Regions from separate parts of the Psychrobacillus sp. FSL K6-2843 genome, predicted to be linked through region 2. Evidence: predicted binding sites of a transcription regulator. Region 2 holds the regulator's gene; the other holds the start of a gene.

The links. The regulator NrdR, encoded in region 2, represses ribonucleotide reductase genes. The targets are predictions, from matches to a motif close to AACACNATATATNGTGTT.
Region 1: a site for NrdR is predicted at 3,285-3,302, ahead of MKY94_RS11735 (vitamin B12-dependent ribonucleotide reductase). Genes of this name have one in related genera too.

What each region holds. Positions count from the first base shown of each region.
Region 1 covers NZ_CP152021.1:2,318,247-2,324,295, reverse strand. Annotated here, with positions in the region: gene MKY94_RS11755 (alpha/beta hydrolase) at 1-260, shown strand, start outside; gene MKY94_RS11750 (ATP-binding protein) at 518-1,780, opposite strand; gene MKY94_RS11745 (rhodanese-like domain-containing protein) at 1,851-2,234, opposite strand; gene MKY94_RS11740 (biotin/lipoate A/B protein ligase family protein) at 2,337-3,173, shown strand; gene MKY94_RS11735 (vitamin B12-dependent ribonucleotide reductase) at 3,333-5,900, shown strand.
Region 2 covers NZ_CP152021.1:2,639,457-2,645,505, reverse strand. Annotated here, with positions in the region: gene MKY94_RS13375 (glyceraldehyde-3-phosphate dehydrogenase) at 116-1,120, shown strand; gene speD (adenosylmethionine decarboxylase) at 1,389-1,772, shown strand; gene nrdR (transcriptional regulator NrdR) at 1,893-2,357, shown strand; gene MKY94_RS13360 (DnaD domain protein) at 2,388-3,743, shown strand; gene dnaI (primosomal protein DnaI) at 3,753-4,694, shown strand; T-box leader at 4,746-4,970, shown strand; gene thrS (threonine--tRNA ligase) at 5,095-6,049, shown strand, end outside.

The DNA of each region.
Region 1 (6,049 bases), 320 kb from region 2:
TCGAATATTCTAATGTAAAAACTAGGCTATTAATAACTGTAGGAGATAAAGAAAAAAAAGTGATGAAAAATTCGGCGGGAGACCTATTGAACAAACATGATTGTGCAAATGCGATTACTATTAGTGGTATAGGCCATGGAATTCCATTAGCAGCTCCAGAATTTTTCAATGATATATTAGAAAATTGGTTGAAGGGAGGGAATGTACTTACAAACACGGAGGAAATAAAGAGAAGTGGGAGTACTCCAGAGATAAACTGAAGTAATATTCGTCTATCGATTAGATAGTCTCTCGTTTAATTACTAAAGATGGAGCGGGAGGTAATATCTCCATTCTGCGCATATAATAGGACGATTTTAACTATGATGTCTCTCTCATAAACTATATGTCCTTCTATATAGAAGAAACTCAATATTTTTTCAAGTTGAAATATAATATTCATACATTTATTATGTATAAAAAGTTATATAAATAAAGTAAACACTCCTACTAAAATCCAGGAGTGTTTATGCAGAAATTAGAAGCCAATAGAATGATCGTCCTCTTCCCAGTCATTTTTAAGAGTACGTTTGTTTTGTTGAATTAGTTCGTTAATACGTTTTTCGTATCCAAGCTCCCCATCGTAATGCCAATTCAATGCAATGGACATGTACAATTCGTTTAATTGGGAAACAGATAAGCCCTTTGAACGTTTAGCTATATCTGTCAATACTTCCTCAGTAAAAATCTTCTTTTTATCTACCTTTTGTAAGTAATTTTCTCTTACCTTTTGCGGGGGTGAAGGAATTTCATAGGCACGATCAAATCTTCCAGCTCGGTTAATAAGTGCAGGATCAATCTTTTGAGGGTAGTTAGTGGTTCCAATGATAAATAGCCCTTCGCGAGATTGTGTTCCGTCTAGCGTGTTTAAAAAGACGGAGCGTGTATACTCAGGCATCGAGTCAATATCCTCTATTACTAGAATAGCTGGCGCTAATCTTGTAACTATCCCAAAAACCTCTTGGATTGAATGGCTTCCTGTGAATTCAGTGATTTGCCAATACACCACCGGAGCCTTTGTAGATCCTGTTATAGATTTAACTAATGTTGTTTTTCCATTGCCGGGGGAACCATAAAGTAAGATACCCCTTTTGTATGGAAGACCGTATTCCTTGAAAAAATGACCGTCCTCATTAAAAAATTCATCGATAGAACGAAAAATATCTTGTTTAATATGGTTCTCGAGTAAAACTTCCTCTCTTTGAACGGCAGCTTGCTCCCCATATTTTCTTCGTTGTACCCCGTGTTCCGTGTCTACCAAATAGGTGACAGATTGCATGAGAAGTTCACGTAGCTTTTCGTTTATTTCTTCTAAAAAGTAAAGGGCACCTTCAGGGGAAGTGGAAAAGAAAAAATATTCAGGCCAAGCATTCCCTCCCGAAAAATTAAAGGCCATCGTTACAGCCACTTGATATTCAGGAAATAAAATAACCGTATTTTCAAAGGTACTGACAATCTCTAGCTTGCTCTCCATCGAAAGTGAAGATTTATTGGCAATTTTACTTAATGGCTTTGCTTCATAAATATTTCCTAAAATTTTGTATTGAATCAGTTCATTTTCCATCATTTCGATTAGACTGTTATCTAATTGAATTATATGATCTCCTATATCCACTAATTGCCAATTGCCCTCATAATTTTCATTTAAGAGCTTAATGACTCTCCGTGTTAAAATAGCAAAATCCTCATAGTTTGGGTGTAACTCTCTAAATTGTTCTTCGTTAGAAAATAATACCTTCATTAGCCAATCCCCCTATGTAAAAGCTCTAAACAAAAAAGGTTCCTCTTGGTAAGAAGAACCTTATGTTATATTATTTGGATTTTATCTTTCCAGTCCAGCTTTTAAAACCACCTTGTAATTGGTTAAGCTGCGTGTAGCCTTTTTTCTTTAAGAACATGGCTGCGCGTCCACTTCTTGCGCCATTTCCGCAATAAAGATATACTGGCTTATCTGGTCGAATTTCTTTGTGACGTTGACGCAATTGAGATGATGGTATATTTCTTGCACCAAGAATATGACCTCCATCAAATTCCTTTGGTTCACGCACATCGATTAACTGAGCTTTTCGATAACCCTCGATGAATTGTTCCTGCGTAAGGTTTGTAACTGTTTTCTTTAGTCGGTATGCTGAAATTCCAGCATAAACTAATAATACGACCAATATTGCTATGATAATATAAAGAGTCTCTAACACGGTCTTTCCCCTTTCTATACTTCCAATATCTATTATAAAAGATTTGCTAGATACAATTCAATCATTTTGGTAAAATGAATAGCGTTGTTAGGGGGGAGAAGTTTGGAAAAAACAAAATGGTACTTTATTGATTCAGGTCCGTGCGCCCCATCTTATAATATGGCGCTTGACGAAGCACTTCTAGACTGGCATAGTGAAGGTTTGATTCCACCTGTGATTCGATTTTACGAATGGAATCCTGCAACTCTATCAATTGGTTATTTTCAATCGGTAGAAAAAGAGATAGATATGGAAGCAGTTCGCAGGCTTGGTTTAGGATTTGTTCGAAGACCAACAGGTGGGCGAGGAGTTCTTCATGAGCATGAACTTACATATAGCGTCATTGTTTCGGAAGACTATCCAGATATGCCAGCAACAGTCACGGAGGCATATCGAGTAATCAGTGAGGGACTGTTGAAAGGATTTCAGAGTCTTGGATTAGAAGCTTACTTTTCTATTCCTAACACTCCTGATAAGCTACAAGCTCTAAAGAATCCTAAAACTGCCGTTTGCTTTGACACACCTAGTTGGTATGAGCTAGTGGTGGAAGGTAAAAAGGTTGCAGGTAGTGCTCAAACTAGACAAAAAGGTGTTATATTACAGCATGGAGCGATACTTTTAGATTTAGACGATGAGAAACTAGTTCAAACTTTTAAATTTTCTACGGATGAAGCACGTGAAAAGGTGAAAAAAAGTATAAATCAAAAAGCTGTCGCTATAAACAAATTATTACAAAAACCGATACCTATAGACATATGCAAGGTTGCTTTTAGGGATGGATTTTCAGAAGCTTTAAATGTTGAATTGGTGCCATTTAGCTTAAATGAGAAACAAATTGAATATGTGAAAACGTTGGAAAAACGGCGTTATGCAAATGACGAATGGAATTTAAAAAAATAAAAGTCTTAAAGGCATATGGTCAAAATGAGGAATAGGAATTAATGCTTAAAATTTAATTTGCCAAATTAAATCACTTTACACCTCTATATGTAGTACCGTATGATATATAAAGCTACTACATCTTGTGTCAATGCGAGTTGTAGAAAGGAGGAAAAACAATTGGTAACTACTACTAATGAAACTAATATGAAATTAAATGTAAAAGAATTAAATCGAGATATCGAATTATTTCCTCAAGTCCATCCAATAACAGAAGATATGAATCTAACACACAAAGGTGTATCTCGATTGGTAATGATTGACAGATATTCATTCAAGGATACTGAGAAGAAAACGCTAAAAGTAGGAGATTTTGTCGTTTTAACAGTAAAGGAAGACCCTAAGTTTCCTGCTAGAGGTCTTGGTTATATTGTCTCTATTAACGAGGAAGATAAAACGGCGGAAGTATTAATCGAAGAAGACTATCGCAGTGCAATAGATGATAGCTCTAAGATAAAATCAGGCATCGTTCGCCGTCCTTTGAGTGTAATTGAAAAACCGTTAGAGGTTTATTATGAACAAATTGCTAAGCGTAATGCAACTGGACTTGCTTCTGTAGAAGAAACGGAAGAAAAGAGAGTTGAATGGTTTGAAAAGTTCTATCAACAATTAGTTTCCCTTAAATTTATACCTGCTGGACGAGTATTATATGGAGCGGGTACAGGAACAGATGTAACTTACTTCAATTGCTATGTTATGCCTTTTGTTGCTGACTCACGTGAAGGAATCAGTGATCACCGTAAACAAGTAATGGAAATCATGAGTCGCGGTGGAGGAGTAGGTACAAATGGTTCTACTCTTCGTCCACGTAATACATTGGCTCGTGGTGTAAACGGTAAATCATCAGGGTCTGTATCTTGGTTAGATGATATTGCTAAACTTACTCACCTAGTAGAACAAGGTGGTTCAAGACGCGGAGCACAAATGATTATGCTTGCGGATTGGCATCCAGATATTGCGGAATTTATCATTTCTAAAATGCAAAATCCACGTATTCTTCGCTTTTTGATCGAGAACACTAAGGATGAAACCATTAAACAACTTGCAAAGGACAAGCTTAAATTTAAGCCTCTTACTGCACAAGAAGAAGCTATGTACCAGGGAATTGTTAACTATAAAAACATTCCAGGCTTAGGAGGCTTCAGCGATGAGATTATCCGCGATGCAGAAACAAAACTGCGTGACGGAGGTACTTTCTCAGTTCATAACCCTGAGTTTTTAACTGGAGCAAACATTTCTGTAACTCTTACAGATGATTTCATGAAGGCTGTGGAAGAGGACGGGAACTTCGACCTTCGATTCCCAGCAACAGAATCCTATACAGAAGAAGAAATGACCTTCTATAATGAAAACTGGCATAAAATTGGTGACGTTCGCGAGTGGGAGCGTATGGGCTACAAGGTTCGTACATACCGTACAGTGAAAGCAAAAGAATTATGGAACCTTATCAATATCTGTGCAACTTATTCTGCAGAGCCAGGTGTGTTCTTTATCGATAATGCTAACGATAAAACGAATGCAACTGCATATGGACAAAAAGTTGTCGCTACAAACCCATGTGGAGAGCAACCACTTGCACCATACTCAGTGTGTAACCTAGCTGCAGTAAACCTAGCGCAATTTGCTAACAAAGATACTAAAACAGTAAATTTTGAAGCATTAAAAGAAACTGTTCGTGTTGGTGTTCGTATGCAAGATAACGTCATCGATGCTACTCCATATTTCTTAGAAGAGAACAAAATTCAAGCTCTAGGAGAAAGACGTGTGGGTCTTGGAGTTATGGGATTAGCAGACCTTTTAATCTATTGCCAAAAAGAGTATGGTTCGGAGGAAGGTAATCTCCTTGTGGACGAAATCTTTAAGACAATTGCTGTAGCTGCTTATGAAACATCTGCGGAACTTGCAAGCGAAAGAGGAAGCTTCCCATTCTTGACTGGAGAGACGGAAGAAGAAACGAACAGACTTCGTAAGGCATTTACGGAAACTGGATTTATGCAAACTATGCCCCAAGATATTCGTGAAGCAGTGCTTGAAAAGGGAATTCGTAATTCTCATTTATTAACGGTTGCTCCTACTGGCTCTACTGGAACAATGGTTGGAGTATCTACAGGATTAGAGCCTTATTATTCATTCACGTATTACAGAAGTGGCCGTTTAGGTAAGTTTATCGAAGTAAAAGCGGATATCGTACAGGAATATTTAGATGCAAATCCAACTGTAAAAGAAGATGAATTGCCAAACTGGTTTGTTACTGCCATGGAATTACCACCAGAAGCACATGCAGATGTGCAATGTATCATCCAACGTTGGATTGATAGCTCTATCTCGAAAACAGTAAATGCACCTCGGGGCTATACTGTAGAACAAGTAGAGGCAGTTTATGAGCGATTGTATAGCGGTGGAGCAAAAGGTGGAACAGTTTACGTAGATGGAAGTCGTGATTCACAGGTATTAACGCTAAAAGCAGAAGAAAACACAGTAGATGATGATGCAGTAAAAGAAGAAAAAGTAATGGAAAAACGTCCGATTGTCTTGATCGATACGATTCAGGATTTACGTTCTACAAACGTAACAATAGGATCTGAAGTTGGAAACACTTGTCCAGTCTGTCGTAAAGGTACGGTAGAGGAAATGGGTGGATGTAACACTTGTACAAATTGCAATGCACAGCTAAAATGTGGACTGTAAATATTATAGAAGAGAGCATATGCAGATTCTGCATATGCTCTTTTTTTACATGTAAAACTACTGCTTTAAAGACTTATTTTTTTATGAATCTTCTATAGGAAATGTTTTTCTTATTTTGTTTAGTAAAACTAGGAAAGGCACAAACTGAT
Region 2 (6,049 bases):
GAAAATAATGAATTTTAAAATGGGCTATTTTAAGGCTACATAATTCTAAAAATGTGTTATACTAATGCATGATTATAAAACAAAAAGTATCACACGTTACGGGAGGACTTATTATATGTCAGCTTCAATTGCAATCAATGGTTTTGGACGAATCGGGAGAATGGTATTTCGCCAAGCAATCGTACAAGAGGATTTAAATGTAGTAGCTATCAATGCGAGATACCCATTAGAAACTTTAGCTCATTTAATTAGATATGATTCTACGCATGGCACTTTCACTGGAAAAATTGAAATAGGCGAAAATGCTTTAATCGTTAACGGTAAAAAAGTACAAATCGTAAATGAACGTGAGCCTGAAAAGTTACCATGGAAAGAATTGAACGTGGATATCGTTATTGAATCCACTGGAAAATTTAATGATGGTGAAAAAGCATCTGGTCACTTGAAAGCAGGAGCGAAGAAAGTTGTAATTACAGCACCTGCCAAAAATGAAGATGCAACGATTGTTATTGGTGTAAACGACGATAAGTTAGATGTGAAAAATCACCAAATCATTTCAAATGCAAGCTGTACAACAAACTGCTTAGCGCCAGTTGTCAAAGTATTGAATGATGCATTTGTAATTGAAAATGGTTTAATGACTACGGTTCATGCATATACAAATGACCAAAATAATTTAGACAACCCACATAAAGACTTAAGACGCGCACGCTCATGTGGACAATCGATTATTCCAACATCGACCGGTGCTGCGAAAGCACTTTCATTGGTTCTACCAGAGCTAGAAGGGAAGATTCATGGAATGGCTTTGCGTGTACCTACTCCTAATGTTTCTTTAGTTGATTTAGTTGTGGATGTTCAAAAAGAAGTGACAGCTGAAGAAGTAAATGCTGCCTTCGAAAAAGCAGCTGAAGGTTCTATGAAGGGTATTTTAGGAATAACTCATGAGCCGTTAGTTTCCATTGATTTCAATACAACTACTAATTCTAGTACGGTAGATGGTTTGACGACTATGGTAATTGGCAAAACAAAAATTAAAGTTCTAGCTTGGTACGATAATGAATGGGGCTATTCTGCAAGAGTAGTTGACCTTACTAAAAAAGTAGCAAGTGGTCTTTAATCGTCAATTTCTAGACAGCTAATTTTAGCTATTCTTTGCGTATTAATAATTTTTATCTCCTGTTAATAACATATTTCCATCCTCTTTCTATAATTAGTAGAAAGAGGATTTTTTATATTGCATTATTAAAAAAACTGTTTTATAATGGGAATCGTGTACTTCTAGTACATGGACTACTTAAAGGGTTAGGACCTCTTTGGACTAACTTTCCCCCGTGGTAGTCAACTTTGATGTTAAAAATAAAACTAATCAAAGGGGGAAACGGACATTGGAGACAATGGGACGTCACATTATTGCAGAACTATGGGAGTGCGATTTCGACAAACTTAACGATATGCAATTTATCGAGCAAACATTTGTTGATGCTGCACTAAAATCTGGTGCAGAGGTAAGAGAAGTTGCTTTTCACAAATTTGCGCCACAAGGTGTAAGTGGAGTCGTTATTATTTCCGAATCGCATTTAACGATTCACAGCTTTCCAGAGCACGGTTATGCAAGCATTGATGTGTATACTTGTGGTGATTTAGATCCATCAATCGCAGCTAACTATATCGCAGATGCTCTTAATGCTGGAACGCGCGAAACGCTCGAAATGCCACGTGGTATGGGGCCAGTTAAGACACCTCAAGAACGCATGACAGTTCAAGCGTAAATGAAACATAATGCCTAAATGAGTGAGCAGAGGAACTTATTCCTCTGCTTTTTCGATTTTATGAGAAAAAATTGTTATAATAGGAATACAAAATTATAGATAAGATTTAGGAGAGGTTCTATGAGATGCCCAGCATGTCAATTTAATGGCACTAAAGTAGTCGATTCACGACCTATAGACGATAACAAAGCGATTAGAAGAAGGAGAGAGTGCGAAGACTGTGGTTTCCGCTTCACGACTTTTGAAAAAGTAGAGGAGACTCCATTAATTGTAGTAAAGAAAGATGGCTCACGAGAAGAATTTAGTCGTGAAAAAATATTACGTGGATTAATTCGTGCATGTGAAAAGAGGCCCGTTGCACTTGACCAATTAGAGGAGATCGTGTTTTATATTGAGAAGGAGCTAAGAAGAACTGGTAACTCTGAAGTGAAATCAGAGGAGGTAGGCGAAAAAGTCATGGACAAGCTTGCTGAAATCGATGAAGTTGCCTATGTTCGCTTTGCTTCCGTTTATCGTCAATTCAAGGATATCAATGTATTCATCGATGAATTAAAGGAAATATTGAAAAAGAACCCTTCATTATAAGTTATTAATTAGAGAGTAGGTTAACAAGTGATGTTATATAAGGAGCTACATTCAACAGATACATATATGATTCGCTTGCCATATTCTTTTTCTGATTATGATCGTCAGTTATTGACGTTATTTTATCAGCCGCTAGTAGGTGCTGAAAGTATTAGTCTCTACTTGACTTTATGGGCTGATGGAGAGATGAAAGATAACGAACAATGGACGCATTATCATTTATTAAACGTCTTAGGTTTGTCACTAGGTAAAATTTTTCAGGCTAGAATTGCCCTGGAAGCAATAGGCTTGCTTCGTACTTGGCAAAAGTCAACTGAGGAAGGAAGAACCTTCTATTATGAGCTCGAGGCTCCTTTAGATGCAGAGTCCTTTTTAAAGGATCCCTTATTATCTATGTTTTTACTAAATAAAATTGGGGAAAATGCATATAAACAGCTAAGAAACCGTTACATACAAAAGCCTAACTGGCATGAAGAGTTCACAGATGTTTCTAGAACGTTTGTTGATGTCTTTAAGCCATCAACAAAAACGGGTACTTCGATATCAACACAAGAGCAATTTCAATCAAAGAAACGAAATAATTCTGTACCGTTCTATTATGAAGATTTTGACTTTGTTTTATTGCAGGAAGGGTTATCAGAACAGTTGGTGCCCAAGTCAGCAATGACATTGGAAGCAAGAGAAGTAATTGCGAAATTGGCTTTTTTGTATAATTTATCACCAATAGAAATGCAAAAGGTTGTTATTTTGGCATTGGATGATGATCTCAATCTTTCTGATGCTAGATTGAAAAAAGCATGTGCCGAGTATTATAAGCTAACAGTTTCTCGAACTGCCCCAGTTCTTCAAAAAATAGAGCTAACAGAGAAACCAATACAGAATGTAGAGAAAAAGCTAACGAAAGAGGAAGAGTTGATTCAATATTTGGAAACAACTGCTCCTGCAAAGGTTTTAAAGGATATTGCTAATGGAAAAGAGCCTATACTTGCAGATGTTCAGTTAGCCAATTATTTTGTCACACATTATAAAATGCCAATTGGTGTAGTGAATGTCCTTTTACAATACGTTCTTCTGCGAACGGACATGAAACTAACAAAGAATTATGCAGAGAAGATTGCATCACACTGGATGCGTAAGGATATCAAGACGGCGAAAGAAGCTATGGAGCTCGCAAGAAATGAGCATGAGCAATATATGAAGTGGAAAAATGAAGGCTCTAAACAGAAATCCTATTCGAAAAAACCTACTAGGGAAGAAAAGGTACCAGATTGGTTTTATAAAAAAGATGACGAGCTGAAACAGTCAGGAAAAGAAACAAATGGAATTCAGGATATTGATGCAGAGAGACAAAAATTACTAGAAGAACTAGGTATGAAGAAAAGGTAGGTGAATAAAATGGAGCGGATCAATGAAACACTCAAAAGGGTGATTACTCCCGAATTTACTTCTCGATTGGACGAATTACAGCAAGAAGTATTGGAGGATCCGGGTATACAAGGATTTATAGAAGAAAACTCCGAAGATATCTCGAAACAGGTAATAAGTCGAAGTTTGAGCAAGCTATATGAATATAAATCTCAGTCTCATGATTGTAAGGAATGTCCCTCGCTAGAGCAGTGTGCGAACTTTATGAAGGGCTATGAGCCGAAGCTAGTGTTAGATCGAAACCTAATAGATGTAGAATATGTAAGGTGTAAACGAGGGGTAATAGAGGATGAACGTAAAAAAGTAACCTCTATGATAGACAGCATTCATATGCCTAAAGAAGTGATGGAGGCGAGTCTCTCAAGTTTAGATTTACAGGATGACAGTAGGGTAGTTGCGGTAAGGGCTGCTAAAGACTTCTTGAACGAATGGGAAAGAACAAATGTCTTGCCAGCTAAAGGACTCTATATTTACGGTAAGTTTGGTGTTGGTAAATCCTATCTATTAGGAGCATTAGCCAACGAGCTAGCCGCTAGACATATTCATTCTGTCGTTGTATATGTGCCGGAGTTTCTGCGAGAAATGAAACAAGCGATACAAGATCAGTCTCTACCTGAAAAAGTAGAGTTTGTGAAAAAGGCCCCAGTGCTAATGCTTGACGATATTGGAGCGGAAACTATGTCTAGCTGGACAAGAGATGAGATTATAGGGACAATACTCCATTATAGAATGTCAGAGCAACTCCCGACGTTTATGTCCTCGAACTTTAACTACGATGAATTACAACATCATCTTTCCTACACGCAACGCGGAGAAAAAGAGGTAGTAAAGGCAGGGCGTATTATGGAGCGGATTAAAGCACTCACTAATCCAGTTGCTCTACGAGGGAAAAACTGGAGAGAGCTTAAATAACTACTTGCAAATGATAAAGTCGTGGCGTATAATCATTTTCATAAGAATAAGAATAATGCGTTGAAGAGGACAATAATCAGTTTGTACGACTTATAGAGAGAGAAGCCTTGGCTGGAAGCTTCTTAAGTATCGACAATCGATTTACCACCTCCGAGCAGTAGCTGTGAAATTGAAGTAGCAGTTGCCGGTTACCGGCCCGTTAGCCGATGCAGAGCTTCGTCTATACTTGTATAGATAGAAGAAGGGTGGAACCACGATTTAAACCTCGTCCCTTTACCGGGATGGGGTTTTTTATTTTGTCTAAAATAAATAATCGTATTACCTGAACAGGCTTATCTGTTCAAGGAAAGAACAGTTTTGAAGCCAACATTTAATCTAAAACAATTAAGGAGTGTTCAAAATGGCAGATGTTATTAAATTACAATTCCCAGATGGAGCAGTAAAAGAGTTTCCTTCATCTACAACTACAGAAGAAATAGCTCAATCTATTAGCCCTGGGCTACGTAAAAAAGCTTTAGCAGGTAAATTAAGTGGTAAGCTGATTGATCTAAAAACACCTATTACAGAGGATGGGGAGATTGCAATCATCACTCCGGAATCAGATGAGGCATTAGAAATTCTTCGTCACAGTTCTGCGCATTTATTGGCACAAGCAGTTAAACGTCTTTTCAAGGATGTTAAATTAGGTATTGGTCCAGTTATTGAAAGTGGATTCTACTATGATATAGATTCTCCAGAGCCAATAACAGCAGATGACCTACCATTGATCGAAAAAGAAATGAAAAAAATCATTAATGAAAATATCGAAATTATTCGTCACGATGTTTCTCGTGAAGCAGCTTTTGACAAATTTAAAGATGACGAGTATAAAGTAGAGCTTTTAGAAGCAATTCCTGCTGGTGAACAGGTTTCTATTTATGAGCAAGGTGAATTCTTTGACCTTTGTCGCGGAGTCCATGTACCATCTACAGGCAAGTTAAAGGAATTCAAGCTATTAAGCATAGCAGGTGCTTATTGGAGAGGTAACAGTGACAACAAAATGCTTCAACGTATTTACGGAACTGCCTTCTTCAAAAAAGAAGACCTTCAAGCGCATTTGAAAATGTTGGAAGAAGCAAAAGAGCGTGATCACCGTAAAATTGGTAAAGAACTCGAACTTTTCACTAACTCATTGAAGGTAGGACAAGGTTTACCTCTTTGGTTACCGAATGGAGCAACTATTCGTCGTGTAATCGAACGTTATATCGTGGATAAAGAGTTGAAGCTCGGCTATAAACATGTATACACACCTGTGCTGGGTTCTAAAGATCTTTATGAAACTTCTGGCCATTGGGAGCACTATCAAGATTCTATGT